4 regions of the Vibrio sp. AH4 genome follow, and region 4 is predicted to be linked to each of the others. Evidence: predicted binding sites of a transcription regulator. Region 4 holds the regulator's gene; each other region holds the start of a gene.

Region 1 (8,131 bases), 580 kb from region 4:
ACTTGCGAGCGCGCTTGCTCGTCACTAATACCTTCAGACACCATTTGTGCAATGATCGCTTCCGCAATACCACAACCCGCAGAACCTGCACCCAAGAAGGTAATACGTTGCTCGGAGAGGTGGCTTCCTGCCGCTTTACAGGCAGCCAGCAGTGAACCTACAGTAACGGCTGCAGTGCCTTGAATATCATCATTAAAGCAGCACACGCGGTTTTTATAGCGCTCCAGCAGCGGCATCGCATTTTTCTGTGCAAAATCTTCGAACTGGATTAATGCATCAGGCCAACGGCGTTGAACCGCTTGCATAAACTCTTCGACGAAGTTGTCGTAGTCAGGTCCCGTGATTCGAGGATGACGCCAGCCCATGTACATTGGATCTGCAAGGCGTTGTGGGTTGTTGGTGCCCACATCAAGCACAACAGGCAGAGTGTAAGCTGGGCTGATACCACCACAAGCGGTATAGAGTGACAGTTTACCAATTGGAATGCCCATGCCGCCGATGCCTTGGTCACCCAAGCCTAAAATGCGTTCACCATCGGTGACCACAATCACTTTCACGTTGTGGTTGGCTGCGTTGTTGAGCAGGTCGTCGATACGATCACGGTTGGCATAAGAGATGAACAAACCGCGACCTCGGCGGTAAATGTTAGAGAAATTCTCACATGCTGCACCCACGGTAGGGGTATAGATGATCGGCATCATCTCGGAAATATGATTTTGTACCAAACGGTAGAACAAGGTTTCGTTCGTGTCTTGAATGTTGCGCAGGTAAATGTGCTTATCCATATCGCTTTCGAAGCCACGATATTGTTGGTATGCACGTACCACTTGCTCCTGAATGGTTTCTGTCGCTTCGGGCAGTAAACCTTCGAGGTTGAATGAAGCTCGTTCTTCTGCGCTGAAGGCGCTACCTTTGTTGAGCAGGGGAGTACTAAGAAGAGCAGGGCCTGCGTAGGAGATATACAGCGGACGTTTATCGTTATTCATGTTCGGCCTATTGATTGGTAGGGTAGAAGAGAAACGCGAAAATGATACCGATTTGCAGGTTGGATTGTAAATAGACAAACGGCTTGTGTCCGTTGATTATCCTGCTTCTGTGCGCAAGCCCAGTGTTTAAAACATTCAAGAGCCAATGAGATGGATAGTTTGTGTGCAACTGGGTGGCTATTGGTGATCAAGTCTTCTGTTTAAACCCTTGGGACTATTTTTACATTTAGGTTATTCATGCCTTTGATTGGGTTTTTATGGGGTGGATTTTGTTTGAATAAGAAAATATTAATCAACAAAACACATATCATTTTAAAAATGTAGGCGTGGTGTTACCAGTTTGGTTTTTATATAGCCTTTGAAACCGATTGCCTAACATAAAAGACCATTTTCTTATATCGTATTGCTATATGGACAAGCATGGTCAATAGTGGTTTCACTGTGTTGCCAATCATGTCGGGGGACAGAATGGAAAAAGTAAGGATTAGCGCAGTGTTCGACTACACCACATTTTTAGGAGCATCCTGCACTAAGAAATGGACTTTTGTTGAAGCTGTCAGCTCATTTGCACCGATTTTCGGCATTGCATGGTTGGATGCCATCAAGGAGGAACAGAGTCCACAAGATCGGTTGTGGGATGTCGCCTTAAAACGGCTTTCTACTCGGCGTAGTGATGAATCCAACTTAATTACCCTAGTAAAACTGGCGAAACAAGAAGGGATTGAAGAGCTGACACTGGTGATGCCTTATGCTCTCGATGAGCAGCAACTTACTGCGATTCAAAGCAAGAGTGCTGCGCAGATTGAATCAACCAATCAAGATGAATTTCTGATTAAGTTGTGATTTTTTTTGAAAAAATAATTAAATTTCAATCAACTATATAACAAAGGGGCGCTATCGCCCCTTTGTTCACTCCAATTATCCACGATATCGTGGCATGGGTTCAGCGTTCTATGAGCCCGTATTCTTGGTCTAGAATATCGATGATCTCTTGCTTTGGCTGATTGCTAAGATGAATTGGCTGTCCGGTGATTTTTTCCGCAATGCCTAAATAGGTGCGTGAAATATCAAGTAATGCTTCTAATGGTAAAGCGTTATCACGTGCGAGTGCTTCACGCTCTGGCATACGTTCTTTATTAAGCAGAATATCGGGGTCAGGAAAGTAATTGAGTAAAAATTGGCGGAAGCCCTCTTTCGAGTTTTCAACAATCTTTCCTTGTTGATACTGTTCTGCATCCCAAATTCGTGATGAATCAGGAGTACCGACTTCATCCATATAGATCAGTTTTTGCTGCCCTTGCTGATCAGCCACATAACCAAACTCAAATTTGGTATCGACAAATATTTGCCCCACACTTTTTAACGCGTCACTGATCACGGCAAAACCTTGTTTGAGCAGGGTTTCGTAATGATCAATATCTTGTGGGTGGTTGAAATTAAATGCCGCGTAGTTGGCTTCAATATCTTGGCGCGAGATATTCACGTCATCGGCTTCTGGCACACCGGGAATACCACGCAAAATACCTTTGGTGGAGGGGGTCATTAACAGTTCTGGGAGTTGACTATCTTTCTCTAAACCCTCAGGTAAAGTGATGCCACAAAACTCTCGCTCACCCTTTGAATAAGCCCGCCACATAGAGCCGGTGATGTATTGACGACAAATCGCTTCAATTTTGATTGGGCGAGCTTTTTGTACAATCCAGACGAAAGGGTGAGGAATATCTAAAATGTGGCTATCCGCTAAACCCTGTTGTTGGAACAGCTTGAACCAGTGATTAGAGATCGCATTCAATGCTGCGCCTTTACCAGGTACACCTCGGACATTGCCTTCAGCATGCCAAATACAGTCAAATGCTGAAATGCGGTCACTGATCACCATGATAGCCAATGGCGCATCTTCGGCGACGGGATAGCCTTTTTCTTTGATGAGGCGTCGGCTGTCTTGCTCTGTCAACCAATACACTGAACGAACTTTGCCGCTGTGCACAGGCTGATGAGTACGAATGGGGAGGTCGTCATTGACGGCAAGGACTTGATCTGCAAGGCTCATTGAGACATTCCTATCTGAATTCAAACTTCACTTTGCGATTTTACTCGATAGAAAATCGCGGGTTGAGCGCATGATACCAGAACTAATTTCTGCCGCCAGACAAAAAGCAAACGTTTGCTTAAATTTATTCTCCGATCACTCTCGTGTGATTAGTGTAAAGAATAGGGTGCCTGTTTGATGAAAAACAGTTCGCAATGATGTTGCTGAGCATAGTGTTTTAGCTGTTGTTGAGTCATCAGATCAATCGCACTGCTGGCCACAATGGCGCTGGCTGTGCGGCAAGCGATGGCTTTGGCAATGATCTCCGCTTCTGAACAAACCTTGGATGGCTTGAGATGGATTACTTTGCCACTATCGATCTGATGTGCATGGAGTAATTGAATATTTGGACGTTGGCATTGAGCTGTATAGAGAATCCATTGTGCGCGCTCCGATAAACAGGCGAGACGCTGCATTACCTTTGCGTCACCCGTTAATTCGTTCGCTGAACGTTGTGTATTTCGCGTATGTGATGGGTATAGCCCAAAATGTTTGAATTCAGAGTGTAACATAATACTGTTTCTCCATACATGCTGTATGTAAGTACAGTATTATCGGTTGGCTGTTTTTGCAACCTATTTTTGGATGAAAAAAGTACAGCGAAGCCGATTCTTATCTGGGTTTTTAAGTTAAATTATTATTTTTCAATTGGTTGGGATTTGTGCGACGAGTGGTGATAATTTTGATGGGTTGCGTGTTTTGTGAGCGGTAGCACGTGGAGTCAGTGAAGTGCGAATAGGGCTTAGATGACTATCAATAGAAAAAGCGCCTTAAGGCGCTTTTTCTATCGAAGAGGATGCTATCTATCGAGCTGCTTGTTGTTTTTCTCGGAATGCCATCTCAGCTAGATTAAATTGCCGCACATCCATACGGGCAAATTCATTGCAGTTTTCACATGAATGATGGGCTTTACCATCCACATATTCATGTTTTGTCAGTAGTTTTGGCTGTTTACACCAATCACAGATGCCTTCTACGCTAAACATTGTCTTTTCTCCCACCCAAATCAGGCGTAAATTTCGCGCGGATTATGGCATGAGTGAATTAAAAAAGTTAACTATTTGTAATTATGGTTGAGAAGGAGATCGATTGCGCAAACACTGATTTTGCAATCGTTAAACAAGAATTCCCTGTGTTTATGCTTGCTTTTGTAACGATTTATTAACTGAATCAATCACGATTTTTACCGCTGAGTTGAGCCGTTTCATTTCCTCATCACTCCCATGTAGATCGGGATGATAGATTTTCGATAGCTGCTTATAACGTAATTTGATGGCTTTTACATCGGGTGTTTGCGTTGGATGGAATCCCATGACGGCAAAGGCGATAGCCACTTTTTGCCCGCTGAGGTCATTGGCTTGGTTTTGTTGCAGCCGTTTGCATTCTTGAAATAACTGATCAAGCTGCTGTTTCTGTCTCTTAATAATGAACTGTTGCTCTTTGAGCTTTGTTTCTGGATCGATGCTGGTGGATGCGATCACTGAGTTGCGAGGTTTTCGCCATATCATGCGAACAGAAATGATCGCGAGCAGAAGTCCCGCGGCTGCGAGTAACGGTAATAACCAATCGCTGGTAATCGCTTGATTGGCTGTTGGTATGGGTTGTGTGGAGGGAGAGCTGAGATCCTGATCAATCACTTTATCCAAGGATTCGATGCTGCTGAGCTGTTTTTCACGCTGTTGATTGAATTTTTGCTCTAGCAAACGTGAATACCCCTGCTCGGATTCGTTGTCTTGATTCGAATTTACGCGATACCAGAGTTCGGCTAAATCCAATGCGGGAATGGGCGAGGGGTGCTGTTCATACCACTTAGCCAAAGTCGCTGTAGCGCGAACGTTGCCACTGAGGGCGAGTTTGGTCAGCCAATATTGAGTCTGCTGAGCATCTTTGTTTACCCCTTGCCCAGTCATATAAGCGCTTGCAACTTGCGCCATGGCGGCGGGGTAATTTTGCTCTGCCGCTTGCAAAAACCAGTAAAATGCGTCGTTGAGATTTTGTGGTGTCGAACTCCCCGTTTGGTACGCTATTGCAAGCTGATACTGGGCTTGCGGATCATTCTGCTTGGCGAGCTTCATCAGCTCGATCAGATCATCGGCGGCCTCGAGTGGAAATGAAAACAGCAAAAACAGCCATAAACAACGCAAACGCATGGTTTTTCTTTCCCTAAATATGAAAAAAGCCCAGTAGGCACCGGGCTATCATTTTTCAACTTGAATCGATGGCAGTATGGGCTGCAACGTCAAGTCGTTTAGCTCTTTACACTATTTTAGTGGCAGAATTTGAATTTCGACACGGCGGTTACAAGCGCGTCCTTCTGCGGTGCTATTTGAGCATAGAGGGAAACGTTCACCATTACCACGAGCAATTGCTCGACCCGCAGCGACTCCCTGTGCAAGCAAGAATGCTCGTACCGATTCTGCCCGCTTTTCAGAAAGCACTTGGTTGGTGGTATCACTGCCTGTGCTGTCAGTATGGCCTTCTATCACCAAGCTCGTATCAGGATATTCCACTAGAATACGTGCCACGCCACGCAAGGTTTTATGAATATAGCTATCAAGTTGATAGGAACTGCTAGTAAAACCAATGCCATTTTCCATACGCAATAACAGTTGATTTTCACCGACACGTACCACTTGTACCCCAGAATCGAGCAGTGCTTTACGCAGTTCCGCCTCTTGCTGGTCAAAGTAATAACCAATTCCGCCACCCACTGCCGCACCGCCAGCCGCACCAATTAATGCATGTTTACGGCGCTCTTTGGCATCATCTCCTGTGGCTAAACCTACGGCTGCACCGGCTAAGGCACCGAGTAAGGCTCCTTTAGTGGCCGAGTTTGTTTCTGTTTCGCCTGTTGTCGCATTCTGGCGTTGGGTTGCTTGGCACCCAGACAACGCCATCACTGCGGCTAACAACAAAGTTGTTTTATTCAACACATTCTCTCCGTTTATTGAATGATTTTCCGCGCAATAAACGAGAATTCGTGTTCAACGTCAATCTGCGGATTGCGCTTTTTACCAATCTCTTACAAATGGCTACTTGAGAAGTTTCGGTGCTTGCGTACCATGAATAGGACGATTCACTGAAACACGCCGCCCTTTCTTAAGACCGATTTCATAATCTTCGGTCAAATTCTTCATCGCTTCCCTTAATTGCTGCTTAAACGTTTCACGGTCGATATTTTCAAACTCTTTATCAATGTAGTTATTGATTTTATTCATAGAGTCTTCATCTGGGGTGATGATGGGGAGTTTCTCTAAAGCTCCTTCAATCCAACCGGAAACAAAGGAATTTACGCGACGAGTGACTTCTAGCGATGAAGTCCCCGTACCAGCAAAACTGTTACGAAATTGGCCTGTTTGCTCATTCATCTCACGATAGATGATGTCAAACGCGAATGCCGCAAAGATGGCGCGATCGGCTTCACCAATAAATTCAACTCGCTTGAGCCCTTTATGGTTGATCAGTACCGCTTCCACACCAAATCGAGTATTGATGCCACGAATCACCCGCAAAATACCAGAGGAAATCGCGGCTGGGAGGAGATGGGTCGATTGGGTTTTTCCCATTTTGATGAACTCAATGTCATCCTTATCGAGACCATATTTCAGCATCAAATTGTGCGCCATTTTGATCGCATTGGCGGCTTCATTGACGTTAGCTGAATTACCTAGCTCAAGGCATTTCGCGATTTTTTTAAGGGCTTTTTGTTTATCCATTGGCAAGTAAAGCAGATTCGGTACGACTTAAGAAAAGTCCGACATTCTAGCCTTTTTGCCTGAGAAGGAAAAGGGAAGAGGTCGCCACAACAGTAACGACCTCTCAATTGAGTCTTTAGGAAGAGTTAGATGCCAAGTTGGTCAAGTAAATCTGCAGCGGCATCATCTTGTACAGATTGGGTAGCAATTGATTGAGATTTTTTCTGCTGCTGCGTGGCTTCAAGAATATCATCTGGGCTTTCATCTTCGCGCACATCAAAATCTTCTAACTGGATAAACTCAGTTTTATCCATTGCCAGTTCGAGGTAGAAAATGTTGTTATTCGCGGTAGAGAAAGTCACTCGGCGTGCTTGAGGGCGGTCTAGGTTAGTATCGACGGAGAGCAGAACCTGCTTATTGAGTGACAGCATTTTAGGTTGGTTTTGAGTGATGTTGGTTTGCAGTTCTTTGCGCACCTTATTGGTAAAATCACCCACCAGTTGGTTCATCAACTCGCCCAATACATCACCAACTTCATCGGAAGTGTGCAGCACCGCGAGCTCATCGTCAGGCATGCCCATGTTACGCATATAGTTGGTATAGACTTCAAGCGCTGCTTTAGCGGTGAAGTTAATGACCACTAAACCAGTAAAGCCCCCATCGAAGAGAACAAAACAACCAAAATCGGGTTTTAACGAGGTTTTGTTGATCTTCTGCACCATGGCGGAATAGTTGATTGGTGAGTTAGTAGCGGAAGTGAGAACCGTAGAAACCGATTGGCACAGCATGAGTAGAATATCTTCCGTTGTTACTATTTGATTTTTTTTCATCGTTTTTTCCATACAGTTCTTGATAAGTCGTATAACAGAATAGGTCAGCAAGAAATCAAGTTGAAAAAATTCTGTTTCACCGCATTCTGGCACTCAGATTCTGATTTGATCACCATTTTAAATGTTGTAAAGTGACCGAATTCAAAGATTACTCTTTAAAATCCAACATTAACCCAAAGCTGATTGGATCAGCGTAGTAGGGGCAGGAAGCAAATGTTACCAAGACTTCATCATCAATCTGACGTTGATCCGGTGGTTTTAACCTTTTTACATGAGTTAAAAAGCGCAGGATTTACCGGCGATATTGAAACCCAATATTCTAGCCGCCTTGCCGTTGCGACGGATAACAGCGTTTATCAGCAACTTCCTCAAGCTGTTGTGCATCCTAAATCTACCGAAGATGTAGTACTTATAGGAAAGATTAGTTCAAAACCAGAATTTGAGAGAGTGACTTTTTCACCTCGCGGGGGCGGTACGGGGACCAATGGCCAATCGCTGACTAAAGGGGTGGTGGTTGATCTCTCGCGGCAT
Region 2 (8,131 bases), 1.9 Mb from region 4:
CGGCTCCTCTTAGTAACGCACAATACGCTTGGGTTTTAGGACATGGCGAGCAATGGTCGGCTCGTTTACTTGCCGCATTACTGAATCAGCAAGATTTACCGGCCGTCGCGCAAGATGCGCGTGCATTCTTACGTGCCGAAGCGGGCACACAACCGGAAGTGGATCGCGCGCGCTCTTACCCGCTACTGAAAGCCGTGTTGGCACAACATAGCCAACGCCGAATCGTCATCACCGGTTTTATGGCACAAAACGAACAGGGCGATACTGTCCTGCTCGGTCGTAACGGCTCTGATTATTCTGCCACCGTGATTGGCGCACTGGCTGAAGTGTCACGCGTGACCATTTGGAGTGATGTGGCTGGCGTGTACAGCGCCGATCCACGCGTTGTCAGTGATGCCTGTTTACTGCCACTGCTGAGACTTGATGAGGCCAATGAGCTAGCACGCTTAGCCGCCCCCGTGCTACATAGCCGCACACTACAACCTGTCGCGCAAAGCACCATGGAGCTTCACTTGCGTTGCAGCCACCAGCCGGAATCGGGTTCTACTCGCATTGAGCGGGTACTGGCTTCTGGTCGCGGCGCGAAAATCATTACTTCACTCGATGATGTGCTGCTAATTGAGCTAAGTTTTGCCCATCACCATGATTTCCAACGCTTGCAAGAAGATGTGTTACAGCATTTGCAGCGCGTGCAACTGCAACCTCTGACTTACGAAGCGCAGCCAGATCAATACCGCTTACACTTAGCTTACACAGCAGAAATCGCACCCGGAGCATTTTCTGCCCTGCAAGATGCTGCTTTTGAAGCCGAAATCAAGCTCAAAGAAGGCTATGACCTGATTGCCGCGGTTGGTGCCGGCGTCACCAAAAACCCGAACCACTGCTATGGTTTCTACCAACAACTGAATGCTTTGCCGGTCGAATTTATCAGCGCCTCGGAATCAAGCCTCAGTTTAGTCGCCATACTGCGCCAAACCCCAATCAATTCATTGGTGAATGGTATCCACAAACAGTTATTCCAAGCCCAAAAACGCGTGGCGATTGCACTGTGTGGCAAAGGCAATATCGGTTCAAGTTGGCTCAAACTGTTTGCTGAACAAAAAGAGAAATTGGAGCAACGCCACGGCATGAATTTTGAGTTGGTTGCAGTAGTCGATAGCCAAACCTACTGGTTTAATGAGCAAGGCATTAATCCAAACCAAGTTGCTACTCATTTCCAAGATGAAGCACAGCCACATCAAGAACAAAGCTGGCTGAAAAAGCTTGGCGCGTTGGACGGCTACGATGAAGGTGTTGTCATTGATGTCACAGCCAGTGAAGAACTAGCCCAGCAGTATCTTGAGATTGCCGAACAAGGTTTGCACCTCATTTCGGCCAATAAAGTGGCTGGCTCTGCTGCGGGGAATTATTACTATCAAGTTAAAGATGCCTTTCACAAAATTGGCCGCCACTGGCTGTATAACGCCACAGTGGGCGCAGGCTTGCCAATTAACCATACGGTGCGTGACCTACGAGAAAGTGGTGATGACATCATGGCACTTTCGGGCATTTTCTCTGGCACACTTTCATGGCTGTTCCAGCAATACGACGGCAGCTTACCGTTCAGTGAACTGGTTGATTTAGCTTGGCAACAAGGTTTGACTGAACCCGATCCACGTTGCGATCTGGATGGCTCTGATGTAATGCGTAAATTGGTGATCTTGGCCCGTGAGTCTGGTCTTGAGATCGAACCGCACAACGTAAAAGTAGAGTCCCTCGTCCCTGCGGAGCTACGCTCCGTATCACTGGATGATTTTCTCGACAACAGCAAACTGCTCAACGAGCAGCTCGCTGAGCGCCTCGCCCGTGCTCAGAAACAAGGCAAGGTACTGCGCTACGTAGCAAGATTGGAGAAAAATGGCAAAGCCAGCGTTGGCGTTGAAGCGCTAGAGCAAGACCATCCACTGGCTAACTTACTGCCGTGTGACAACATCTTTGCCATCGAGAGCAAATGGTATCGTGATAACCCACTGGTGATCCGTGGCCCCGGCGCAGGGCGTGAAGTCACAGCCGGTGCGATTCAGTCCGATTTGAATCTGCTCGCGAGCCTACTCTAGCCCTCACGTTCAGTCCCCTAAAAAAAAATATCCTCCGGCATAGCCGGAGGTTTTTCATATGCGCCTATAAGGCTTTCTTACAAGCAGCACCCTAACAGGCGCATTACGATCTGACATTTGCATATGACGATTAATTACGGCCCGTAAACGGGCTTCCTGCATATGGGATCGACAATTGCTCTCCCATTTTATCCTGCTCCAACTGATGCTTTATGTAGTTCTGTATCTTGGTCGTATTTTTACCAACCGTATCTACATAATACCCTCGGCACCAAAATTCCCGATTCCGATATTTAAATTTCAAATCTCCGAATCGTTCATAAAGCATTAGGCTACTTTTACCTTTCAAGTATCCCATAAAAGCTGAAACGCTCATTTTCGGCGGAATTTCTAAAAGCATGTGGATATGATCCGAACAGCACTCTGCTTCAAGAATGTTCACATTTTTCCATTCACATAGTTTCCTCAATATTTCTCCCACTGCTCTACGTTTTTCTCCGTAGAACACCTGACGTCGATATTTCGGTGCAAAGACTATGTGGTATTTACAGTTCCAGCGCGTGTGCGCTAAGCTCTTTTCGTCCCCCATTGGGACCCCCTTTCAATTTCTGTTTAACTCTCGCAGTTGCCAGACCGCAAGAGTGTTTTAACAAATTGAAAGGGGCTTTATAACTGACTTATAGCTGAAAGCTTTACGGAACCCCCAGCCTAGCTGGGGGTTTTCTCTATACAACAAAGCTCGCCGAAATGGCGAGCTTTTGCATCGATCTTCTATACTTTCTTGCATTAAAAGTATCATCTTCTATTGATTGGCTTTTTGAACCACACATAGCACTCAATTACTTTTTCAAGCTTGAATCTGCTTCACGATCAACATGAGTAATCTTCATAATGGTGAGGTTGACATCAAAGCGCATTCACGACATTCTACAGCCATATAGACGTCTAAACGTCAATTCGGATTCAGGCAGTGACACTCAGTCACAGGGAGTACAAGATGGGATACACACACGCTAGCCATATCGATGCATTGAACCAAAACATTGCAGAGCTTTCCGACATCAATGTTTCGTTTGAGTTTTTTCCACCCAGTTCTCCTCAAATGGAAGAGACGCTGTGGAACTCCGTTCATCGCCTGAAGACTCTCCAACCCAAATTTGTCTCGGTGACTTATGGTGCCAACTCTGGCGAGCGTGATCGTACTCACTCGATCATTAAAGCCATCAAAGACCAAACCGGTTTAATTGCCGCGCCACACCTGACTTGTATTGATGCCACTCGTGATGAGCTGATCCAGATCGCCGATGACTACTGGAATAATGGCATCCAGAATATTGTGGCGCTGCGTGGTGACATTCCTGCTGGTGGCGGTAAGCCAGACATGTACGCCTCCGATCTGGTGACGCTGCTCAAATCCCGTCACGATTTTGATATTTCGGTTGCAGCATTCCCCGAAGTACACCCAGAAGCCAAAAGCGCACAAGCGGATCTGCTCAATTTAAAACGTAAAGTCGATGCGGGTGCGAATCGTGCTATCACTCAGTTTTTCTTTGATGTCGAAAGTTACCTGCGTTTTCGCGATCGCTGTGTTGCAGCTGGGATTGACGTAGAAATCGTTCCTGGAATTTTGCCGGTGTCTAACTTTAAACAAGCGTCGCGCTTTGCTGCGCAAAACAACGTGAAAGTTCCGAATTGGATGGTGAAGCAGTTTGAAGGGTTGGATGAGGATCCGGTGACTCGTCAATTGGTAGGAGCAAGCCAAGCGATCGATATGGTGCGCGTGCTGTGCCGTGAAGGCGTGAAAGATTTCCACTTCTACACACTCAACCGTGCCGAAATGACTTACGCGTTATGTCACACCTTGGGCGTTCGACCACAAGTTTAAGCGAAAACGCCTCGCCACGATCAAAAACGCCGACATCACTGTCGGCGTTTTCATGAGGAGAATTACTCCACGTCTTCCATTTTGCCTAGCAGGCTACGGATGCGTTCTTGCCATGCCGCATGCTCTTGCTGAACTTGCTGTGCACGTTGCTCAAGTGCCTCACGCGCTTCACGCAGCTCTTGTGCTTCATTTTGCAGTTGTTGTTTTTCTTCTTTCAGCTCTTCAACTTCCATTTGCAGCAATGCAATAGTGTCTACTGCGGTTTGAATTTTCGCTTCCAGTTTCTCTAATACTTCAAAAGACATGACGTTTTACCCTTGTTGATTCGGTTGAGGTGAAGTGGACTTCACTGATTGAGTTCATTCTACTCAGCCCTGTGCACAGAAACACGCCCTAAGTTCGATCTTTTTCGCTATTCGGTTAAAAAAACCGCGCAATTTGACGCAAGCTTAACTTAACTGACCGTCACGCCCGCTGGCTAAGTGCATTTACCAGCAAACATCGGCTTTTCTTGCGCGTTTTTGATCAAAGGCAAAGGCGAATCGCCGCAAAAGGCAAACGTTTACTTGGGAGTGTGGTAGAATGCCGCGCAAAATTTCTCTCTTGGGTTTGGAGCAAAGCAAACATGAAACGCGATTTAGCAATGGCTTTTTCCCGCGTCACCGAAGGTGCCGCACTCGCAGGCTATAAATGGTTAGGACGTGGTGATAAAAATGCCGCTGATGGTGCTGCGGTAGAAGTGATGCGCATCCTGCTCAACCAAACGGAGATCAGCGGTGAAATTGTGATTGGTGAAGGCGAGATCGATGAAGCGCCTATGTTGTACATTGGCGAGCAAGTCGGTCTGGGGGGCGATGCGGTTGATATTGCGGTCGACCCTATCGAAGGCACTCGCATGACCGCCATGGGACAATCTAACGCGTTAGCCGTGCTTGCGGCCGGCGAAAAAGGCAGTTTCTTAAAAGCCCCTGATATGTACATGGAAAAATTGGTGGTCGGCCCCGGTGCAAAAGGCTGTATCGATCTGCATTTACCACTGAAAGATAACCTAAACAATGTCGCCAAAGCACTCGGTAAACCATTAACCGATTTAGTGGTGATCACGCTTGCCAAACCACGCCACGATGACGTCATCGCCGAGATGCAACAAATGGGCGTGCGTGTGTTTGCGGTGCCGGATGGCGATGTGGCAGCTTCGATTCTGACCTGTATGCCCGATAGCGAAGTAGACATGATGTACTGCATTGGCGGCGCGCCAGAAGGTGTGGTGTCTGCAGCGGTGATCCGCGCACTGGATGGTGATATGCAAGGTCGCCTGCTGCCTCGTCACCAAGTCAAAGGTGATACGGAAGATAACCGTATTTGGGGCGCCAAAGAGCTTGAACGTTGCCAACAAATGGGTGTTGAGGCAAACAAAGTGCTGAAGATGGAAGACATGGCACGCAGTGATAACGTGATTTTTGCCGCCACCGGCATCACCAAGGGTGATCTACTTGATGGCATCAGCCGCAAGGGCAATATCGCGACCACCGAAACGCTGCTGATCCGTGGCCGCTGCCGTACGATCCGCCGCATCCGCTCCATTCACTATTTAGAGCGCAAAGATCCACAAGTGCGAGACATCATTCTCTAACTAAGATTTCCGCGCATAAAAAAGACCGCCAAGGCGGTCTTTTTTGTCTCTGGATACAAAGCGGAGTGTGCTTAGAACAGCTCTTCTGCCACTTTGAACAGATCAGTACGCACAGGACGCTTCATGTTCTCAATCGCATCAATGATGTCGTGGTGAACCAGTTGCTCTTTCTGGATACCCACACAACGACCACCGTGACCTTCCATCAATAGATGCACTGCGTAGTTACCCATGCGTGATGCCAGTACGCGGTCAAATGCGGTTGGTTTACCACCACGTTGGATGTGGCCTAATACGGTTGCGCGCGTTTCACGACCTGTCGCCGCTTCAATCTCTTTCGCCAGCTTGTTGGCATCCATCATCAGCTCAGTCAGCGCGATGATCGCATGCTTTTTGCCTTTGGTGATGCCGTCTTTGATGTTAGAGATCAACTGTTCCATATTCAGACCTGTTTCTGGCGTGATGATGTATTCACAGCCACCCGCAATCGCAGAAGTCAGCGTCAAGTCACCACAGTGACGACCCATGATTTCAACGATAGAGATACGTTGGTGTGAAGAAGAAGTATCACGCAGACGGTCAATCGCTTCGATAACCGTGTTCAGAGCAGTCAAATAGCCGATGGTGTAATCGGTACCCGCGATATCGTTATCGATGGTGCCTGGCAGACCGATACATGGGAAACCCATTTCAGTCAGCTTTTTTGCCCCCATGTAAGAGCCGTCACCGCCGATCACAACCAGCGCTTCAATGCCGTGTTTTTTCAGGTTTTCAATCGCTTTCTCACGAACTTCTACTTCGCGAAATTGTGGGAAACGTGCAGAGCCTAAAAAAGTACCGCCACGGTTGATCACGTCAGACACGCTTGAACGGTCTAGTTGCTTGATACGATCTTCGTACAGACCTTGGTAACCGTCATAAATACCAAACACTTCTAGACCTGCGCCGAGTGCCGTACGCACTACACCACGAATAGCCGCGTTCATACCTGGGGCATCGCCACCACTCGTCAAAACACCGATTTTTTTAATCATGCTCACCCTCGAACTTTGCGAATCGAATATCAATTTCTACGCCGTCTGGTTTGTAGGAACCAGACAGAAAAATTCAAAAACTGTGCGTAATGTTACCTTTCCCGATTAGGAATACTACTGTTATTTGCACTAAATTCTGTAAGTTTTCTACTTATGTAAGAGTATTACAGTTTTGTACTGACCCAGTGTTGATTCATGTCAGGATTGGCGTTTTTTTGTTAACTTGGGGAAAAGATAGCCAAACTGACTTCTTTTGTCGCCTCACCATTGAGATTTTTGTCGCTGTTCTGCCTCAAGTACCACGGAATGGGGATCTTGATGAATCAAAACATCCGCGCCTTTAAAGGCATCACACAGCTTATCCTCAACCCGATCCGAAATATGATGCGCTTCGAGCAATGAAATGTTGTCATCCAATTCCAAATGAAGTTGGATGAATCTTACCGGCCCTGACATTCGCGTCCGTAATTGATGCATCCCAATCACCCCTTCTACGCTCAGACAGATCGCGAGGATCTGCTCCAACTCTTCATCGGGTAATTTACGGTCGAGCAGCGTCTGCACCGCATCATGCACCATTTTAAAGGCGCTCAGTAAGATATAGAGGCCGATGCCGATCGCAAATATCGCATCCGCTTGACCAAAGCCCCACCAGCTTAATCCTAGTGCCACCATGATTGCCGCGTTCATCAGTAGATCCGATTGATAGTGAAGTGAATCGGCCGCAATCGCCTGACTGCCAGTTTTTTTCACCACATGACGTTGGAATAACACCAAGCCAAAAGTCACCACCATCGCCAACGCACTGACATAAATGCCTAGCTCAGGTGCATTCAGTTCATGTGGGCGGAAGAAACGATCGACACCATTAAGGATCAGAAAACAAGCGGAGCCAGAGATAAACATGGCTTGAGCGAGTGCGGCCAGTGATTCCGCTTTGCCATGTCCAAAAGCATGCTCCTGATCAGCAGGTTGCAGAGCAAAACGCAATACGATGAGATTAACCACAGAGGCGGCAATATCCAGCACCGAGTCGATTAAGGAAGCCAATAAGCTGACCGAACCTGTCACCCACCACGCAACCACTTTCACCACCAGTAGCAGCGTCGCGACTGACGTTGCCGTCCATGCTGCCATGGTGACTAAACGGGCGTATTCCTTTTTCATCGCCTCACCAATTCATTAAGTTAAAGAAGCCCGAGTATATAACCGAGATGCAAAAAACCACAAGGCAGCGCGAGGCTACCTTGTGGTGATGGAATGGGCGATGCCCTTATTGATGACGAGGCTTACCTTTACCGTGAGAACCGTCCATCATGCATTGATCCATTTGTGCCTGTTGCAGGGTCTGCAATTTGGCTTTCTGCTCCGCGGTCAAAATACTCATCATTTGATGGCGTTTTTCCATCATTTTTACGCGGTGAGTCACTTGTTGATCCACCATCTGTTTTGCAAGGTTTTCGGCGGCAGCCTGATCAAAATC
Region 3 (8,131 bases), 220 kb from region 4:
GTTAATGTGGATAAAGTGAAAGCTTCACTGCAAGAGCAGGGCTTCTTTTTACAGCTACCACCGCCACCAGAAAACTTGCTAGAACAACATAAGGAGCGCAAAGCGCACCAAACTCCCTGATGAAGATGGCTCAAGGAGGGCATCTTGAAAAAATTATTATCGATAGTATTGGGCTTGACCTTGTCAGCACCAGTGCTCGCCAATGAAGTCAGTTTTGAACAATATGTGGAAAGCTTAAAACAGCAGGGACGTCAGGAGGGAATTTCTGATCGCGTTCTTGAGGCGGCTTTTCGAAATGTTGAATACAAACCCCGTGCGGTGGTGGCAGATAAAAACCAACCAGAGAAAAAACTGACGTTGGATGAATATATTCCACGCGCAGTGCCGGAGTGGAAAGTTAAACAAGCTCAAGCTTTGTATGAAAAGCATTATGATGAATTGCAGCGCATTGGGCAGCAATACGGCGTGCAACCCAGATTTATAGTGGCGTTGTGGGGTGTCGAGAGTAATTTCGGTGCGCTGACGGGTAACTTTAGTGTGATTGATGCTTTATCGACGCTGGCCTATGAAGGTCGCCGAGAAGAGTTTTTCCGTAAAGAAACCATGGCCGCTTTGCAAATTTTAGAACAAGGCCATATTGCACCTGAAGCCATGAAAGGCTCTTGGGCGGGGGCGATGGGTCAATGTCAATTTATGCCAAGTTCATTTTTGAATTTTGCTGCAGATGGCAACGGCGATGGCAAAAAAGACATTTGGGGAACGCGTTCAGACGTGTTTGCCTCCACGGCGAACTATCTTAGCCAGTCAGGATGGGATGACAAATATACTTGGGGACGCCAAGTAAAAATCCCTCAAGGCTTTGACCATAATTTAGAAGGGCGCCAGCCAGAAAAAGGCAAAACACTGCAAGAGTGGGGCAAACTGGGCGTAACGCGTTATGACGGTAAGCCACTGCCGGTGCTTTCTGACGACATGAAAGCGTGGCTCATCATGCCTGATGATGAAGCGGGGCGTATTTATCTTGTTTACAACAACTACAATGTGTTGATGAAGTGGAACCGCTCATATTACTTCGCTCTTGCGGTTAGCCATTTGGCGGATCGGATCAAGTTCTGATTTCTGCATACCCAACGGGAGGGCTCTAATGTGAGCCCTCTGTTTTTTCAGTTCATAGCCATAATTGATGGTGGGGATATTTCTTCTATGGGGATAGAGTTTGCTTGCTGAACGTGCCAGTCAAATGGCTTTATTTGCGGTGTTAATTCAACATCAAAGTTTCACCGCCGCCGCGCATGCGCTGGGGGTGTCGGTTTCTCATGTCAGTAAACAGCTCGCCGCGTTAGAAGCGTCACTCGGGGTAAAGTTGGTGCAGCGCACCACGCGCAGTTTCACTCTGACCGATGCCGGAAATCTCTTCTACTCTCAGTGCCGTGAGCTGCTGACGATTGTGACCAATGCACAAAGTGAAATGGAAGATCAGCGTGATGAAGTGGCAGGGCTGATCCGGCTGGGTTTATCGCAATCGTTCGGTACTTTGCATGTGTTGCCGGCCTTGGAGCAACTTCGCCAGCAATACCCAGAATTGAAAGTCGAAGTACATCTGTTTGACCATAAAGTCGATATGCTCAAAGAAGGGCTTGATTTGTGGATCACCAGTAATGAACAACTGCCAGAAGGGTATGTGGCGCAACGCATTGCAGATTGTCGTTTTGTGGTTGCTGCATCAGCAGAATATTTGTTGCGCTATGGTGCACCGACTCAACCTGTAGAATTGATGGAGCATAACTGCTTGATTTATCGAAGTTGGGAGCGTGATTACACTCGCTGGTCATTCAGTCGGGACGGGCAAAGTCAAACCGTTAAAGTCTCAGGCAATTATTCAGTCGATTTGGCGGAAGCGGTGCGCGATGCCGCAGTGGCAGGATGGGGCATCGCCTACTTAGCGACGTATTTATTGCGTGATGAATTTCGCACAGGGCAGTTAATTCAACTGTTACCAGAATGGTGTGCCAACCAGCAAATGCCGTTTTATGCGGTGTATCCAAGCCGTCAACATATGCCGAAAAAGACTTCGGCGGTCATCGAGTTCATCAAAGATACGCTAGGTAATCCTTGTTATTGGGATTCACGCTTACAACCTTATGTGCGCTTTACCGCGGGATAAGACGTAATCGATTGTTGCTGATTTTCAAAAGATATTTTCCAAATGGAAAAGATGGGTTTTAGGCAAACGTTTAGTTTTAATAAAATCATCAAGTTATGAAAATTCGCACTTTACGCTCCCGTTCGGTAATGAGTGATTAACAAACTCGCCTTGCGCATACGATTTCCTTCACTAAAATCGCCGCCTTTCCTGTTCTATTCACATTTTAGGCGGCGTTATGTCATCACTTCTTGGTATGGGCGCAATTTTGCTGGTTGCGTGGCTACTTTCTACCAATAGAAAAAATATCAACTTGCGTACAGTTTCCTTAGCGTTGCTGTTACAAATCTTTTTCGCGTTATTGGTGCTGTATGTACCTGCAGGTAAAGATGCACTGAATGGCGTGACGGGGGCGGTGTCACAACTGATCAACTACGGACAAGATGGGATTGGTTTTGTGTTTGGTGGCCTCGCTAATGGCAGCGTGGGTTTCGTGTTTGCGATCAATGTCCTCGGCATCATCATTTTCTTCTCAGCATTGATTTCTGGCCTTTACCATCTAGGCATTATGCCGAAAGTGATTAACCTCATCGGTGGTGGTTTACAGAAATTGCTTGGCACAGGCCGTGCGGAATCCCTTTCCGCCACCGCAAACATTTTCGTGGGTATGATTGAAGCGCCGCTGGTGGTAAAACCTTATCTCCATAAAATGACGGATTCGCAATTCTTTGCAGTGATGACGGGCGGCTTAGCGTCGGTTGCTGGCGGTACTTTGGTTGGTTATGCCTCTTTAGGTGTGGAATTGAACTATCTGATCGCGGCGGCTTTCATGTCTGCCCCTGCGGGTCTCTTGATGGCAAAAATCATGTTGCCAGAAACCGAACACGTCGATGCCGCGATTGCGCAAGATGAGTTGGATCTGCCGAAATCCACTAACGTCGTCGAAGCGATTGCGGATGGCGCGATGTCTGGTGTGAAAATTGCTGTTGCGGTGGGCGCGACTTTGCTGGCCTTCGTGAGTGTGATTGCTCTGCTAAATGGCTTGTTAGGCTGGGTTGGTGGCTGGTTTGGCATCGAACTGAGCTTTGAGCTGATCATGGGTTATGTTTTCGCTCCGGTGGCGTGGCTGATTGGTATTCCATGGCATGAAGCGATCACCGCAGGTTCGCTGATTGGTAATAAAGTCGTCGTGAACGAGTTTGTGGCTTTCATTCAACTCATCGAAGTGAAGCAGCAGTTGAGTGCGCACTCACAAGCGATCATCACTTTTGCTCTGTGTGGCTTTGCGAATATTTCAACCATGGCGATTTTGATTGGTGGCTTAGGCAGTTTGGTACCTGAACGTCGTGCCTTTATTTCACAATATGGTTTCCGCGCGATTGGTGCGGGCGTGTTGGCTAACCTGATGAGCGCATCGATCGCTGGGGTGATTTTATCACTGTGATCGCAGATTGATGGATTGAGGCCAGCGTGTATGCTGGCCTTTTTTTTATGCGCGTTTTGAGCAAGGCTAATCGGCATATTTCGATTCGTGAATCGCGCCGAAAAAGTATTGAAAGCGATGTTTCATCGCGTTGTGCGCAGTGACACTGTGCCGAGAATCGTAAACTATTCAGGCGATTAACATGCAAAACTTTCACTCTAGAGTATTAGTTATAGGCGATATCATCTAATACAGGAGAGAAACATGAAGCGCTATTGTTTAGCGGCAGTGATTGCCGCCAGCTTGGGAGTAAGCTACTCCGCACAAGCTTACAATTGTGCTGGCGTGCCAGTGTGGGATAGCAACACCGTGTATGTCGGCAGCGACAAAGTTCAAAAAACCAACACCGCTTACCAAGCGCGTTACTGGACTCAGGGTAACGATCCGGCAACGCATTCTGGCCCATGGGATGCATGGCAAGCTCTTGGGCAATGTGACGGGGGAAGCAATAATCCTCCTCAAGTGTCCATTCAATCGCCGCTCAATAATGCCAAGATCCCACAAGGCTCCGTCGTCGGATTGCAAGCCAATGCCTTAGATAGCGATGGCAGCATCTCCCAAGTAGAATTCTTAGTGGGTACTCAGCGTATCGCTATTGATCAACAAGCCCCATATCAAGTGGATTGGACGGCAACGCTAGGAGCCACTTCAGTGACCGCGATTGCGACCGATAACCAAGGCGCAACATCAAGCAGCACCGTGAACATCAGCGTAACGCCTACTGGTAACCCAGTCCCACCAACCGTGACGTTGACTAGCCCAATGGGCAGTGAACAGTTAACCGTGGGCGATGTTTTAGCCGTAGCCGCCAATGCCACTGACAGTGATGGCACTGTCAACGCTGTTGAATTTTATGTCGATGGTCAACTTGTTGTGACGGATAGCTCTGAGCCTTACCAGTTTAATTGGAATGCCGTTGTCGGCAGCCACACCTTTAAAGCCAAAGCGATTGATAACGACAACCAATCTACCGTGAGTCAAGAAGTGACTTTAACGGTCAGCAGTGGTTCCAATGCAGGGTGTGCAGGTCTTCCGGTTTATTCTGCGGGAACGGCCTATTCGGCAGGGCAGTTGGTACAAAACAAGAACCAAAAATACCGTTGTGATATTGCAGGTTGGTGTTCTTCCAGCTCTGGCTGGGCGTATGAACCTGGAGTAGGGAGTTATTGGAAAGAGGCGTGGAGTGGCTTAGGTGCTTGTTCAACGCCACCAGCGGTGACATTAACTAACCCAACCGCGAACCAAGTGATTCTTGCGGGGTCAACCGTCAGTGTGGCGGCGCAAGCCAGTGATGCCGATGGCTCGGTCACGCAAGTGGAATTTTTTGCAGGCAACAACAGCTTAGGCGTGGTGACTCAAGCGCCTTATGCGGTCAATTGGCTAGCAACCACAACGGGGAATCAAACCTTGAAAGCTGTGGCGACCGACAACGACAGTAACACCAGTGAAAGCGCAGTCAGCGTGACGGTGAGCGATCAAGATCTGGTGGTTTCACTGACGTCACCGACGTCTGGCCAAACTGTCGGTTTAGGTAAACCTGTTAATATTGCCGCTGATGCGACTTCACTGACTAACAACGTGGCGAAAGTGGAATTTGTGATCAACGGCGCGGTGGTTGCGACCGATACCACGGAGCCTTTTGCTTACAGTTGGACGCCGAGTGCCATCGGTAACTATACCGTCGCGGCAAAAGCGACCGATGCAGCCGGAACGAGCGTGACGTCTTCAGCCGCCGCAATCAGTGTTGTAGAACAAACGCAGAAGAAACATCGCTTAATTGGTTATTGGCATAACTTCGTCAATGGTGCGGGTTGTCCAATCCGCCTTGCAGATATGTCACAAGCGTGGGATGTGGTTGACATTGCCTTTGCTGAAAACGATCGCAACAGTACAGGTACGGTGCACTTCAACCTGTATGCCGGCGATATTTACAGCAGTTGCCCTGCGCTCGATCCCGCGCAATTTAAGCAAGATATGAAAGCGCTGCAGGCGAAAGGCAAAGTGTTTGTGCTCTCGCTTGGTGGTGCGGAAGGCACAATCACTCTCAATAATGATCAAGATGAAGCCAACTTTGTGAACAGCTTAACGGCATTGATCAAAGAGTGGGGCTTCGATGGATTAGACGTGGATCTTGAAAGCGGCTCGAACCTTGTTCATGGCTCACAAATTCAAGCGCGTTTAGGCCGAGCATTGAAGCAAATCGAGAAAAACATCGGTGGTGATATGTTCCTCACTATGGCGCCTGAACATCCTTATGTACAAGGTGGAATGGTGGCTTACAGCGGTATTTGGGGCGCTTACATTCCGGTGATCAATGAAGTGCGCGATACACTCGATATTCTGCATGTTCAGCTCTACAACAATGGTGGCTTACCTAATCCGTATACTCCGGGGGCAGCACCAGAAGGTTCGGTGGATATGATGGTTGCCCAGTCAAAAATGTTGATTGAAGGTTTCACCTTGGCCAACGGTACACGCTTTGAACCACTGCGTGATGACCAAGTAGCGATTGGTTTACCCTCAGGCCCAAGCTCGGCAAACTCAGGCCAAGCACCAACTCAAAATATCCTTGATGCGTTGGATTGTTTAACCAAAGGAACCCGTTGTGGCACCATTAAACCAGCCTTTGCCTATCCTAATTATGCGGGGGTGATGACGTGGTCAATCAACTGGGATCAACATGATGGCTTTAATTTCTCCAAACCGGTTGGGGACAAACTTAGCCAGATGAATGGTCAGTAAATAGCGCTGTTTATTTCGCTGATAATGCCGATCACCCCAGCCATGCTGGGGTGATTTTTTATGGTTTGTTGAGTACATGGATGAAAGGTAAACACGTTGATTGAAATTGGTGAAGAGTCACCGCGAGTGGTTTTGTTATTTGTTGGACACTAAATCACATAAGCACGCTTTTCGTAGCACGTATATGATGCGGATCAATATCTCATACCCCAAAAGGGGTAGGATGATCGCATATTTCAAAATGTAAAAGGATATGTCAGCGTATGTCGTTCAAAAAAAGGTATGTTGCACTGCTTGTTGTCATCGGGGTGGCAATTGGCTGGGCCACTTTGGGTGGTAGTGCTGCTGTGATGCATTACACCTCAAGCACAGAGTTTTGCCTCTCCTGCCACACTATGGAGACCCCTTATAAGGAGTATCAAGGTTCTGTTCACTTTTCTAATGCGAAAGGCATCCGTGCTGAGTGTGCTGATTGCCATATTCCTAGTGATCCGGTCGATTACCTCATCACAAAAGTGCGTGCTTCCAAAGATATCTACCATGAATTTGTCACCGGTAAGATTGGCACACCGGAGAAGTATGAAGCTCATCGCCAAGAGTTAGCCGAAACCGTATGGGAGCAAATGCGCGCCAATGATTCGGCGACGTGTCGCTCTTGTCATGATTTTGATGCGATGGAGCCGTTTGAGCAGTCACCGGAGTCGGTGAAAATGCACGACTACGCGAAAGCCAACAATCAAACCTGTATTGATTGCCACAAAGGGGTTGCACACTTTGCGCCTGAAGCTGAACTCGATAGCAAAGCGTTTGAAACCTTGATGGCGTTTACTGAAAAAACGGCCGCAGATGCACAACGGGTTTATCCAGTCACTGCAATTACTATGGGTGAATTGGGTACGATCAACCCAACGACTGCTCTGGATGTCGTGAGTACCAATGGCAACGAGCGTACCGTGCAAATTAACGCTTACCAAATGAAAGGTGCCGAACAAGTTCTGTATATGGGCGATGGGCAACGCGCGGTAGTGGCTACATTAACGGAGCAAGGCCAGCAAGCGCTGCAAGCACAAGACTACAAAACCGATGCTTATGGTAACCAGTGGCGTGCGGTGAGCTTGACGGCGAAAATCACTTCCCCAGTGGTGGATAGCTTAGAGCCGGTTTGGTCTTACGCAGAACAGCTCGATAACGTGTATTGTGCAACGTGCCATGCCAAGATCCCGTCCAATCACTTTACGGTGAATGCTTGGGGGCCAGTGGCGAAAAGTATGGGAGAACGGACAGACATTTCTGCCGAGAACCTAGAAATTCTCACCAAGTTCTTCCAACACCACGCCAAAGATGTGGTTGGTCACTGAGTACAAGTAGAGGGATAACGTTATGACTAAAATCACCCGCCGTGGATTTTTAAAAGGCACTGGTATGGCTGCTGGTGCAATGGCTTTCACTTCATTCTCGCCACTCTCGGTTGCCAGTGATAATGCGCGTGGCAAAGGCGTGTTAACGGCTGGACGTATGGGGCCACTTCTCTGTGAAGTGCAAGATGGCAAAATGGTGGCGACCAAAAATGCGTTGGCACAAACCGTACCGAACAGCTTGCAATCGACAGGCCCTGATCAGGTGTATACCCAAGCGCGGGTTAAATACCCTATGGTTCGCAAAGGCTTTCTCGCGAACCCTGCCGCGCCGAAAGGAGTACGTGGCAGTGATGAGTTTGTCCGCGTATCGTGGGATGACGCGTATCGCTTAATCCATGAGCAGCA
Region 4 (8,131 bases):
TGACGCAATTCAAATCACAGTCTTTGTATCTACACATGAAAAAGGGCTGGAATCTGTCGGGGATCACAGATCGCTTTATCGACATTATTCCTGCGCAAATGCGTGATGGAAAACGTTGGTATGAAGGCACTGCTGATGCGATTTATCAAAACTTACGTTTTGTGGAAATTGTTGCCCCAGATCAAGTCTGCATTTTTGGCTCAGACCATATCTACAAGATGGATATTCGCCAAATGCTCGATTTCCATCGTCGCATGGAAGCGGAACTGACGGTTTCTGCACTGCGTATGCCGATCAGCCAAGCTTCACAATTTGGTGTCATTGAAGTTGATGAACACGGCAAAATGATAGGGTTTGAAGAGAAACCAAGCCATCCTAAGTCGATCCCCGGTGAACCTGAATGGGCGCTAGTATCGATGGGTAACTACATTTTTGATGCAGAAACGTTGAGCAAAGAACTGCGTGAAGATGCGGAAAATACTGAATCTAGCCATGACTTTGGCAAAGACATTATTCCGAAAATGTTCCCGCGCGGTAAAGTGTACGTGTATGACTTCACGACCAACAAAATCAAAGGCGAGAAAGAGTCTACCTATTGGCGTGATGTGGGTACTATCGAGTCCTATTGGTCTGCTCATATGGATCTGCTCGATAAAGAACCGCCATTTTCTTTGTATAACCGTAGCTGGCCGCTACACACCTATTACCCACCTTTGCCACCCGCAACGTTTGTGGATGTGAAGGATAAAAAAGTCAAAGTGACAGACAGTTTGATCTCTGGGGGAAGTTATATTCAAGGATCAACCATTTACAAGTCGGTACTGGGCTTCCGCAGTAACATTGCTGCTGGCTCTTTTATCAGTGAATCTGTTATCTTGGGCGACGTAAAAATTGGTGCTGGGTGCACAATTAAGCGCGCAATTATCGATAAAGATGTTGAAATTGCGGCAGGCACTATCATTGGTGAAGATCTGGAAATGGACAGAAAACGTTTCCACGTTTCCGATGAAGGCATTGTGGTCATCGCAAAAGGTTCAAAGGTAGGATTCTAGAATGGAACAACTCAACGTTTGGTTTACCGTGTCGGAAGTGCAGGGGCTGGTAAAAAGTGGTGGCTTAGCTGATGTAGCAAAAGCCCTACCACAGGCGTTGAAAGCGTTGCATCAGCAGGTAGCGATTGCGCTGCCTGCTTATCGTTCAGTTCCGGGTAGAGAAGAGGCAGAGCTAGTTCTAGAAACCGAGCTTACTCACTGGCCGCACACTCATTATCGAGTGCTTAAACGCGAGTTAGAAGGGATCCCAGTCTATTTAATTGACTGCCCAGCCTATTTTGATCGCCCGGCTCTGTATGCCGAGAATAACCAAGCGTATGCCGATAACGGTGAACGATTTGGTTTTTTCTCCGCAGCGTGTTTGGACGTACTCCCTAAATTGGGGATTCAACCGGATATTATTCACGCCAATGATTGGCATACCGGTTTGGTTCCTTTTCTGCTGAAAACGCGTTACCGCTATGACAGTTTTTTTGAACAAGTCAAAAGCGTGCTCACGGTGCATAACGCCATTTTCAAAGGGATTTTTTCTTACCACCAATTGGAAGTGATTCCTGAGCTTAATTTATCGGGTATGGAATTTCTGCAATATGGCCATGACCATGTCAGCATGTTGCGAGCAGGAATTGCCTTTGCCGATAAAATTAACGCAGTGAGCCCAAATTATGCTTCTGAGCTTTTAACGCCGCTCGGCGCGCATGGTTTAGTCGATGATTTTGTTCGTCGCGCAAGGGATTTGCACGGTATTGTGAATGGCTGTGATTACAGTGAATGGAATCCACAAACCGATCACTATTTGCCAACCACTTACAATGATGAACCACAATCGATGCGCAAGGGTAAAGCCTTGTGTAAAACCGCATTGCAAGAAGAGTTACATTTGCCTGTTGCCAATGTTCCTATGTTTGGCATGGTATGTCGTTTAACACACCAAAAAGGCTTTCATTACCTGTTGCCTATTTTGGAGCAGTTCTTACGTAATGATGTCCAGGTGGTGATTGTCGGGACGGGTGAGCCAGAGGTCGCAGCGCGACTGAATAAAATTGCTCACTCTCATCGCAATAAGTTTGCTTTTGTCGAGACCTACAGTGAGCGTTTAGCCCACTGGGTTGAAGCGGGATCTGACTTCTTCTTAATGCCTTCCGAGTTTGAGGCATGTGGGTTGAACCAGATCTACAGCATGGCTTATGGCACGTTACCTATCGTAAGGGAAGTTGGCGGGTTGAAAGACACGGTGAACGATTACGATAAGTTTCCTGAGCGTGCAACGGGTTTTGGTTATCAAGAACCCACACCTGAAGCGTTACTGATCACCATGCAGCGTGCCTTGCTGTTTTATCTCCAACAACCTGAGGACATGCTCAAAGTACAGCAACGTGCGATGCAGCAAAACTTCAGTTGGGAAGAGTCAGCACAGGAATACATGAAAATGTATCGTTTGGCGCGATTTGGTTAGAAGTAAATTTTAAAGCTAAGGCACCTTTGGGTGCCTTTATTTTCTGCTCGGTTCAACAGTTTCTTACAACTGAAGTGATTTTCCACACACGGTTTATGGTAGTCTTGGCCTGCGTAATAACGAGGTGCCAATGTCTGCGATTGCTGAAAACGTTCTGTTTCATAAAACCTACCTTCATCCTACCAGTCACGAATGGGTGGTTTTCGTGCATGGTGCTGGAGGCAGCTCCTCAATTTGGTTTAAGCAGATCAAAGCCTATCGTCAGCATTTTAACTTGTTACTCATCGATTTGCGTGGGCATGGTAAATCAAACCAATTGCTCAGAGATTGGATAGCCAATCGCTATACTTTCAAAACGGTCACCCTTGATGTGCTTAAAGTGTTGGATCATCTGAAAATTCAGTCAGCCCATTTTGTGGGCATGTCCCTTGGTACGATCATAGTGCGTAACCTTGCCGAGCTGGCAACGCACCGAGTTAGTTCCATGGTGCTTGGGGGGGCGGTAACGCGGCTCAATGCTCGCTCACAACTGTTGGTCAGGCTAGGGCATTTAAGCAAACATCTCATCCCTTATATGTGGCTGTATCGCTTATTTGCTTACATTGTGATGCCGCAGCGCAGCCAAAAAGAATCACGCCATCTCTTTATCCGTGAAGCTCAAAAGCTGTGTCAGAAAGAATTTAAACGTTGGTTTACATTAACGGCTGAAGTCAATCCCATGATGCGCTACTTCCGTGATCGTGAATTACCGATCCCCACTTTATATTTGATGGGGGAGAAGGATTACATGTTTATCCACCCGGTGAAGGAGATGGTGGCGCTGCATGCGCAAAGTGAACTGTATGAGATCCCCAATTGTGGACATGTATGTAATGTGGAACAGCCTGAACTGTTTAACCAGCGTTCGATAGAATTTATTCAGCGCCAGATCCGTTAACGCCGTCACTCATTATTTTGGGCAAACCCACACTGCCAACAAACGCTAAATTGTCCCTCATGGCTTTCGCCGCATTGAGGGCATAACCAGTGAGACTGCTTTGGTGGATTAAGAAACTCAGCGATGATTTGCTCGGCAGCGGTTTTCTGCTGAGGTTTCTTTAGCCAAAGTGATGGCGCGCTGCTGGAATCCATCGGGAGCTCCCCACGCAGCGCAAAGAGCATCTCTCCACGCAATTCACACAAAATCCCTTGTTGATGCAACAACTGCATCAAGATATGAGCCTCTAAAGGATGATTTGCAGTATAAATTTTCATCATGGTTGATGGGGTTTAAAAGCCTATTTTATAGGGGATGATATTGGCCGGCGTTGAACTTTATTCATTAACCATTTCACCACCACGGGGAATACACCTAGCAGCACAAAAGAGGCGAGCACTGGCGCAGAAACGATCTGACTCAAGCTAGAGATGTCAGCCAGTTGAGTACCTGCATTGAGATAAACCGCGGTGCCAGGCAGCATGCCTAATTGGCTGACCCAGTAGTAACGCCAAATGGAAATTGGCGTGAGCCCCATGACTAAGTTAATCAAAAAGAAGGGAAAAATGGGAATTAAGCGTAGCGAGAGCAGATAAAAAGCCCCATCCCGTTCGACACCTTGGTTAATGGTTAACAGCTTATCGGCAAATTTAGCTTGAACCCAATCGCGCAATAAAAAGCGGCTGCTGAGAAAGGCAAGTGTTGCACCAATCGTACTTGCAAAAGAGGCGAGCAGCAGACTGAGCCAAAACCCAAACAGTGCGGCACCCAATAGGGTGACGACAGTGGCACCGGGGACCGAAAAGGCTGTCAGTAGGACATACAATACAAAATAGATAAATGCGGCTTGCACAAGATGTGCATCAATGTAGTTTGCCAACTCGGCTTGCTTGGCTTTGGCGACATCTAACGTGAGATAGTGGCTAAATTGTGTCACCAAGATCGCCGTTATCGCGATCAAAATAAGGGCAATGATGAGCTTTTTGTTCATGAGCGGTACCTAGTCAGCACTTTGATATTGAAGCTTTTGATGGTGATAAATGGAATACCTTATCCCTTAGTCATGAAAGCGATTGCCTCAAGACTTGGGTATAAGTATATCTACTCAAAATAAATTCGCCCGATTGGTGTGAACAAGGGCTATGAAGTAGAAGACAGGGGATGCAGCGTATTTCTTTCAAAAAAATAACGCGCCCGAGTGGACGCGTTATCAGATTTTACTCAAGGTATTCATACAAACTCGGCGAGGAAAGACAGACTCAAAACGAGAAATCAAAGGTGTCTTAGTAGTTCGTCACGACGATTTTGTGGGATCACTGACCAATGTTTACCTTCGATTGCTCCCTCTAAAGCCCATAACAGCTCAAGGCTAACCTCTGCCGAATGGGTACGTTGAATGGCTTTATATGCTTCAACAGAACCGAAAGAGTGCAAAGACTCGACGCTTTCGATACCGGCTTTCTTGAGCATTCTTTCCGTTGCTAAACGCAAGTTGGGAAGATCTTTCAAACGGTCAGGCTTTGCTTGTGCTTGTGTTTCACGTTCGGTCTTAGCGACCTCAAGCGCAATACGAGCTTCACTTAAGATAGAGGCTGGATTACTCCAACAATCATCAGGTAGAGCGTAGTACTTAGTCACGACAGGAAAGCCACGTTTTTTATAAACATAAGGTTCATAACCTTGCTGTTTGAACTTTTCGATTGTGGCATCGTCTGCACGGATGTGCAGCGTATCGTTAACCACAAGCGCAAACATAGTTTCGTCGACGAAAATACCAAAGCCACCAAACATTGAACGAGATTTCACACGTCCTAGCTGCTCAAAGAGCCGCATTGAATCTTTTAATACTGGTTTATCCATGCTGTTAGTCTCGGAGTATTGTTACATACGCCACCAAATCAGGTCCGAGAAAATTAGCAAAATCATGCAACTGCCGTGTCAATGATGAGTCAACATAGTGTATGCATTTTTGCCATCGGTAACCCCGCTACCTACCTATGTTCTGGTTTAGGCCGGAGGCTTTGCGTCCCACTCTTTCGAATGGTTTGCCCTGTGCGTGACATTTTTCCTGATAAAAAATAACCAAACTTGGGTCATTCTCACATACTGATATTTCAATTGTGAGAATGAGCCATGTTAATAATACTCGCTCTACATTAGTTTTGTCATATTTATGTGACAAGCTTTCAAATATAGGCTCTGTGAATTGTCAAGAAAGTTAGGATTTTGTCAAGTCTTTCACAGTGTCGCGTTCGACGATCTCAGGATGCATCTCGAAAATTCGGCGCTCGTGTTCTTTATCTTTAATACGCTCTAAAAGAATTTCGAACGCATTTTTACCCACACGACGCTTAGGTTGGTGCACGGTGGTCAGTGGTGGAGAGAAGTATTCGGCCAGTTCGATATTATCGTAACCAATCACGGATATTTCTTCAGGAACACGAATTCCTTTTTGTTGCAAACGGCTCATAAGACCTAATGCCATGGTGTCGTTGAAGCAGAATACGGCAGTTGGACGCTTATCCATAGCAATGATTTTGTCGGCAGCAAGGACTGCGGTATCACACTCAAAATTACCTTCTAGAATCCAATCTTCATTCACGGGTAAGTGCGCTTCAGCCATCGCTCGGCGGAAACCTTGAATACGCTCTTGGCAAGCGGCTTTGACAAAATGACCACTTAAACAGGCAATGTCTGTGTGTCCACGATCCGTCAGATATTTGGTCGCGAGATAGCCACCTTCCTCTGAGTTATCGATGATTTTATCAGCGTGCGACGTTTCTGGACCCCAATCCATGATCACTTTTGGAATGTCTTTGTGAGCGTCGAGCATTTCCTGCAGCTCTTGAGTCAGGTCTGAACACATGACTAAAATGCCATCCACACGTTTTTCGGCCAGCATGCGAATGTAATCACGTTGTTTTTCATAGATGCCGCCCGTGTTACACAGAATCAAGGTGTAGCCTTGACGGTAACAGTAGCTTTCCACACCATCGATCACTTCAGAGAAAAACAGGTTTGTTGATTGAGTCACTAGCATGCCAATAGTGCGTGTAGTGTTGCACTTCAAACTACGTGCGACCGCACTCGGTGCATAGTTGAGTTGCTTAACCGCTTCCATCACTTTCTCTTGGGTGGTTTCTGCCACAAAGCGAGTTTTGTTGATAACGTGAGAAACGGTAGTGGTAGACACGCCAGCAAGGCGCGCTACATCTTTAATCGTAGCCATAGAGTGTTCCTGTCGATGACTGCTGATGCCAGCGAATGTTATTGGTTAATTAAATCAGCAGAAGTAAGGCGAGACTGAGCGAATCTTCACACTCTGTGCGGCGAGGAACCACATATACCGTACGTAAAGCGCTTCAATCATTATGCCTAAAGTAATAAAAATACAAAAACCGCCAAGAAACAGCGGTTTACATTTTTATTCGTTTTTATCGTTTGCGGGTGGATTTTAGACTGCAAATGTATCCACCGCAACGAAATTCATTCATCAAACTTTAAGTTCTTTCACAATTGATTTGTTTATGCCCCTGACTTTTTGCAACAGCAAAGTGGGCAGCTTAAAAATCGCTACGTTGTGATTAAAGACTCTGGCGAAGCTCATCAATGTAACGTTGATCTTGTTGTAAAAAAGCCAACGTTAGTCGAGCCGCCGCCGAGTAGAAACCAAATGCGTCAAACTGTGTACAACGTTCAACAAAAACGGATAACCAACTCAATAAGTGTTGAGCAATAAAATCAGATTGTGCTTTGAGAGCGGAGTTAACGTCAGAGCCTTCTTGATTCGGGTTATTGCTGATAACAAGATGCGCAAGAAAGTCGAGTTGAATCGCGAGATGGTCGGCGGGCTCATTAAGGTTCGGATCCACATTCACGTTATAGTGGCTCAGTAACTCACGCATGAGTTGTGCCGGTTTGCCATTGAGTAACCCTTTGTCAGTGTAGACAGAGGCATAGGGTAGCGCTGAGTCACGATCGGACTTTAAAAATAGATCACAAAAATCAGCGGCAAGTTCCAGTTGTGCATCTTGACGATCTTGCAAGCGATTGAGTGCATCAATCAAATGTTTCACTTCCGTCGCTAAGCTTTCTTCATCGGCTAGTCCGGTTAAGAAAGTACGGATTTCAGCTGAGTGATAGTGTGCGATATCTTGTTCAGTCAGCTCTTTAAAAAAGAGACTCGACAGCCACCAGTAAATTTCTGCGCGTTTTTCATTGAGGATATTCAGTTCTTGGATCATGTTTGCACTCCCAATCGATTGACGCTTAGTCTAAACCATAAAAATGAACAGCTATCATGCAAGATATGACAAGTTGTGAAAAGAAAAGAACACGTTGTTAATCTGTTAAATAAAGCTTGCGTTGCATCAAGGAAAAGTGGGGTTTCTCACGATATTCCTCGAATTATTAACAAATGTGAATAGAATGAGTGAGCGATAAATCCCGTTATTTAAAATGGTGCACTATGAGTTATCACGTACTTGTGGTTGAAGATGACCTCGTCACCCGTAGTAAGTTAAGCGGTTACTTTCAAAATGAAGGTTACCAAGTAACAGAAGCGGAAAGTGGCGCACAAATGAGAGAAGCACTTGAGCTCAATGACATTGATTTAGTCTTGCTAGACATTAACTTGCCTGGTGAAGA

The links. The regulator PurR, encoded in region 4, represses purine synthesis genes. The targets are predictions, from matches to a motif close to TNANGNAAACGTTTNCNTNA.
Region 1: a site for PurR is predicted at 3,139-3,158, ahead of MKA69_RS09730 (phosphoribosylaminoimidazolesuccinocarboxamide synthase). Genes of this name have one in related genera too.
Region 2: a site for PurR is predicted at 4,532-4,551, ahead of glpX (class II fructose-bisphosphatase). Genes of this name have one in related genera too.
Region 3: a site for PurR is predicted at 2,223-2,242, ahead of MKA69_RS13120 (NupC/NupG family nucleoside CNT transporter). Genes of this name have one in related genera too.

What each region holds. Positions count from the first base shown of each region.
Region 1 covers NZ_JALAIV010000001.1:2,068,061-2,076,191, forward strand. The annotation lists gene MKA69_RS09720 (NAD-dependent malic enzyme) at 1-986, opposite strand, end outside; gene MKA69_RS09725 (hypothetical protein) at 1,479-1,829, shown strand; gene MKA69_RS09730 (phosphoribosylaminoimidazolesuccinocarboxamide synthase) at 1,930-3,036, opposite strand; gene MKA69_RS09735 (hypothetical protein) at 3,186-3,587, opposite strand; gene MKA69_RS09740 (hypothetical protein) at 3,879-4,061, opposite strand; gene MKA69_RS09745 (J domain-containing protein) at 4,212-5,225, opposite strand; gene MKA69_RS09750 (OmpA family protein) at 5,337-6,005, opposite strand; gene MKA69_RS09755 (DUF2786 domain-containing protein) at 6,108-6,791, opposite strand; gene MKA69_RS09760 (DUF3334 family protein) at 6,917-7,600, opposite strand; gene MKA69_RS09765 (FAD-binding and (Fe-S)-binding domain-containing protein) at 7,814-8,131, shown strand, end outside.
Region 2 covers NZ_JALAIV010000001.1:709,129-717,259, forward strand. The annotation lists gene MKA69_RS03425 (bifunctional aspartate kinase/homoserine dehydrogenase II) at 1-2,096, shown strand, start outside; gene tnpA (IS200/IS605 family transposase) at 2,227-2,685, opposite strand; gene metF (methylenetetrahydrofolate reductase) at 3,094-3,981, shown strand; gene zapB (cell division protein ZapB) at 4,044-4,286, opposite strand; gene glpX (class II fructose-bisphosphatase) at 4,607-5,614, shown strand; gene pfkA (6-phosphofructokinase) at 5,686-6,648, opposite strand; gene fieF (CDF family cation-efflux transporter FieF) at 6,910-7,815, opposite strand; gene MKA69_RS03460 (CpxP family protein) at 7,922-8,131, opposite strand, start outside.
Region 3 covers NZ_JALAIV010000001.1:2,869,387-2,877,517, reverse strand. The annotation lists gene MKA69_RS13135 (YcgL domain-containing protein) at 1-120, shown strand, start outside; gene MKA69_RS13130 (lytic transglycosylase domain-containing protein) at 145-1,116, shown strand; gene MKA69_RS13125 (LysR family transcriptional regulator) at 1,217-2,164, shown strand; gene MKA69_RS13120 (NupC/NupG family nucleoside CNT transporter) at 2,382-3,587, shown strand; gene MKA69_RS13115 (Ig-like domain-containing protein) at 3,831-6,368, shown strand; gene MKA69_RS13110 (NapC/NirT family cytochrome c) at 6,632-7,726, shown strand; gene MKA69_RS13105 (molybdopterin guanine dinucleotide-containing S/N-oxide reductase) at 7,749-8,131, shown strand, end outside.
Region 4 covers NZ_JALAIV010000001.1:2,650,859-2,658,989, reverse strand. The annotation lists gene glgC (glucose-1-phosphate adenylyltransferase) at 1-1,052, shown strand, start outside; gene glgA (glycogen synthase GlgA) at 1,054-2,508, shown strand; gene MKA69_RS12185 (alpha/beta fold hydrolase) at 2,639-3,445, shown strand; gene MKA69_RS12180 (putative signal transducing protein) at 3,451-3,762, opposite strand; gene MKA69_RS12175 (TVP38/TMEM64 family protein) at 3,786-4,475, opposite strand; gene MKA69_RS12170 (TfoX/Sxy family DNA transformation protein) at 4,757-5,344, opposite strand; cyclic di-GMP riboswitch class I at 5,459-5,544, opposite strand; gene purR (HTH-type transcriptional repressor PurR) at 5,703-6,713, opposite strand; gene torD (molecular chaperone TorD) at 7,069-7,728, opposite strand; gene torR (two-component system response regulator TorR) at 7,953-8,131, shown strand, end outside.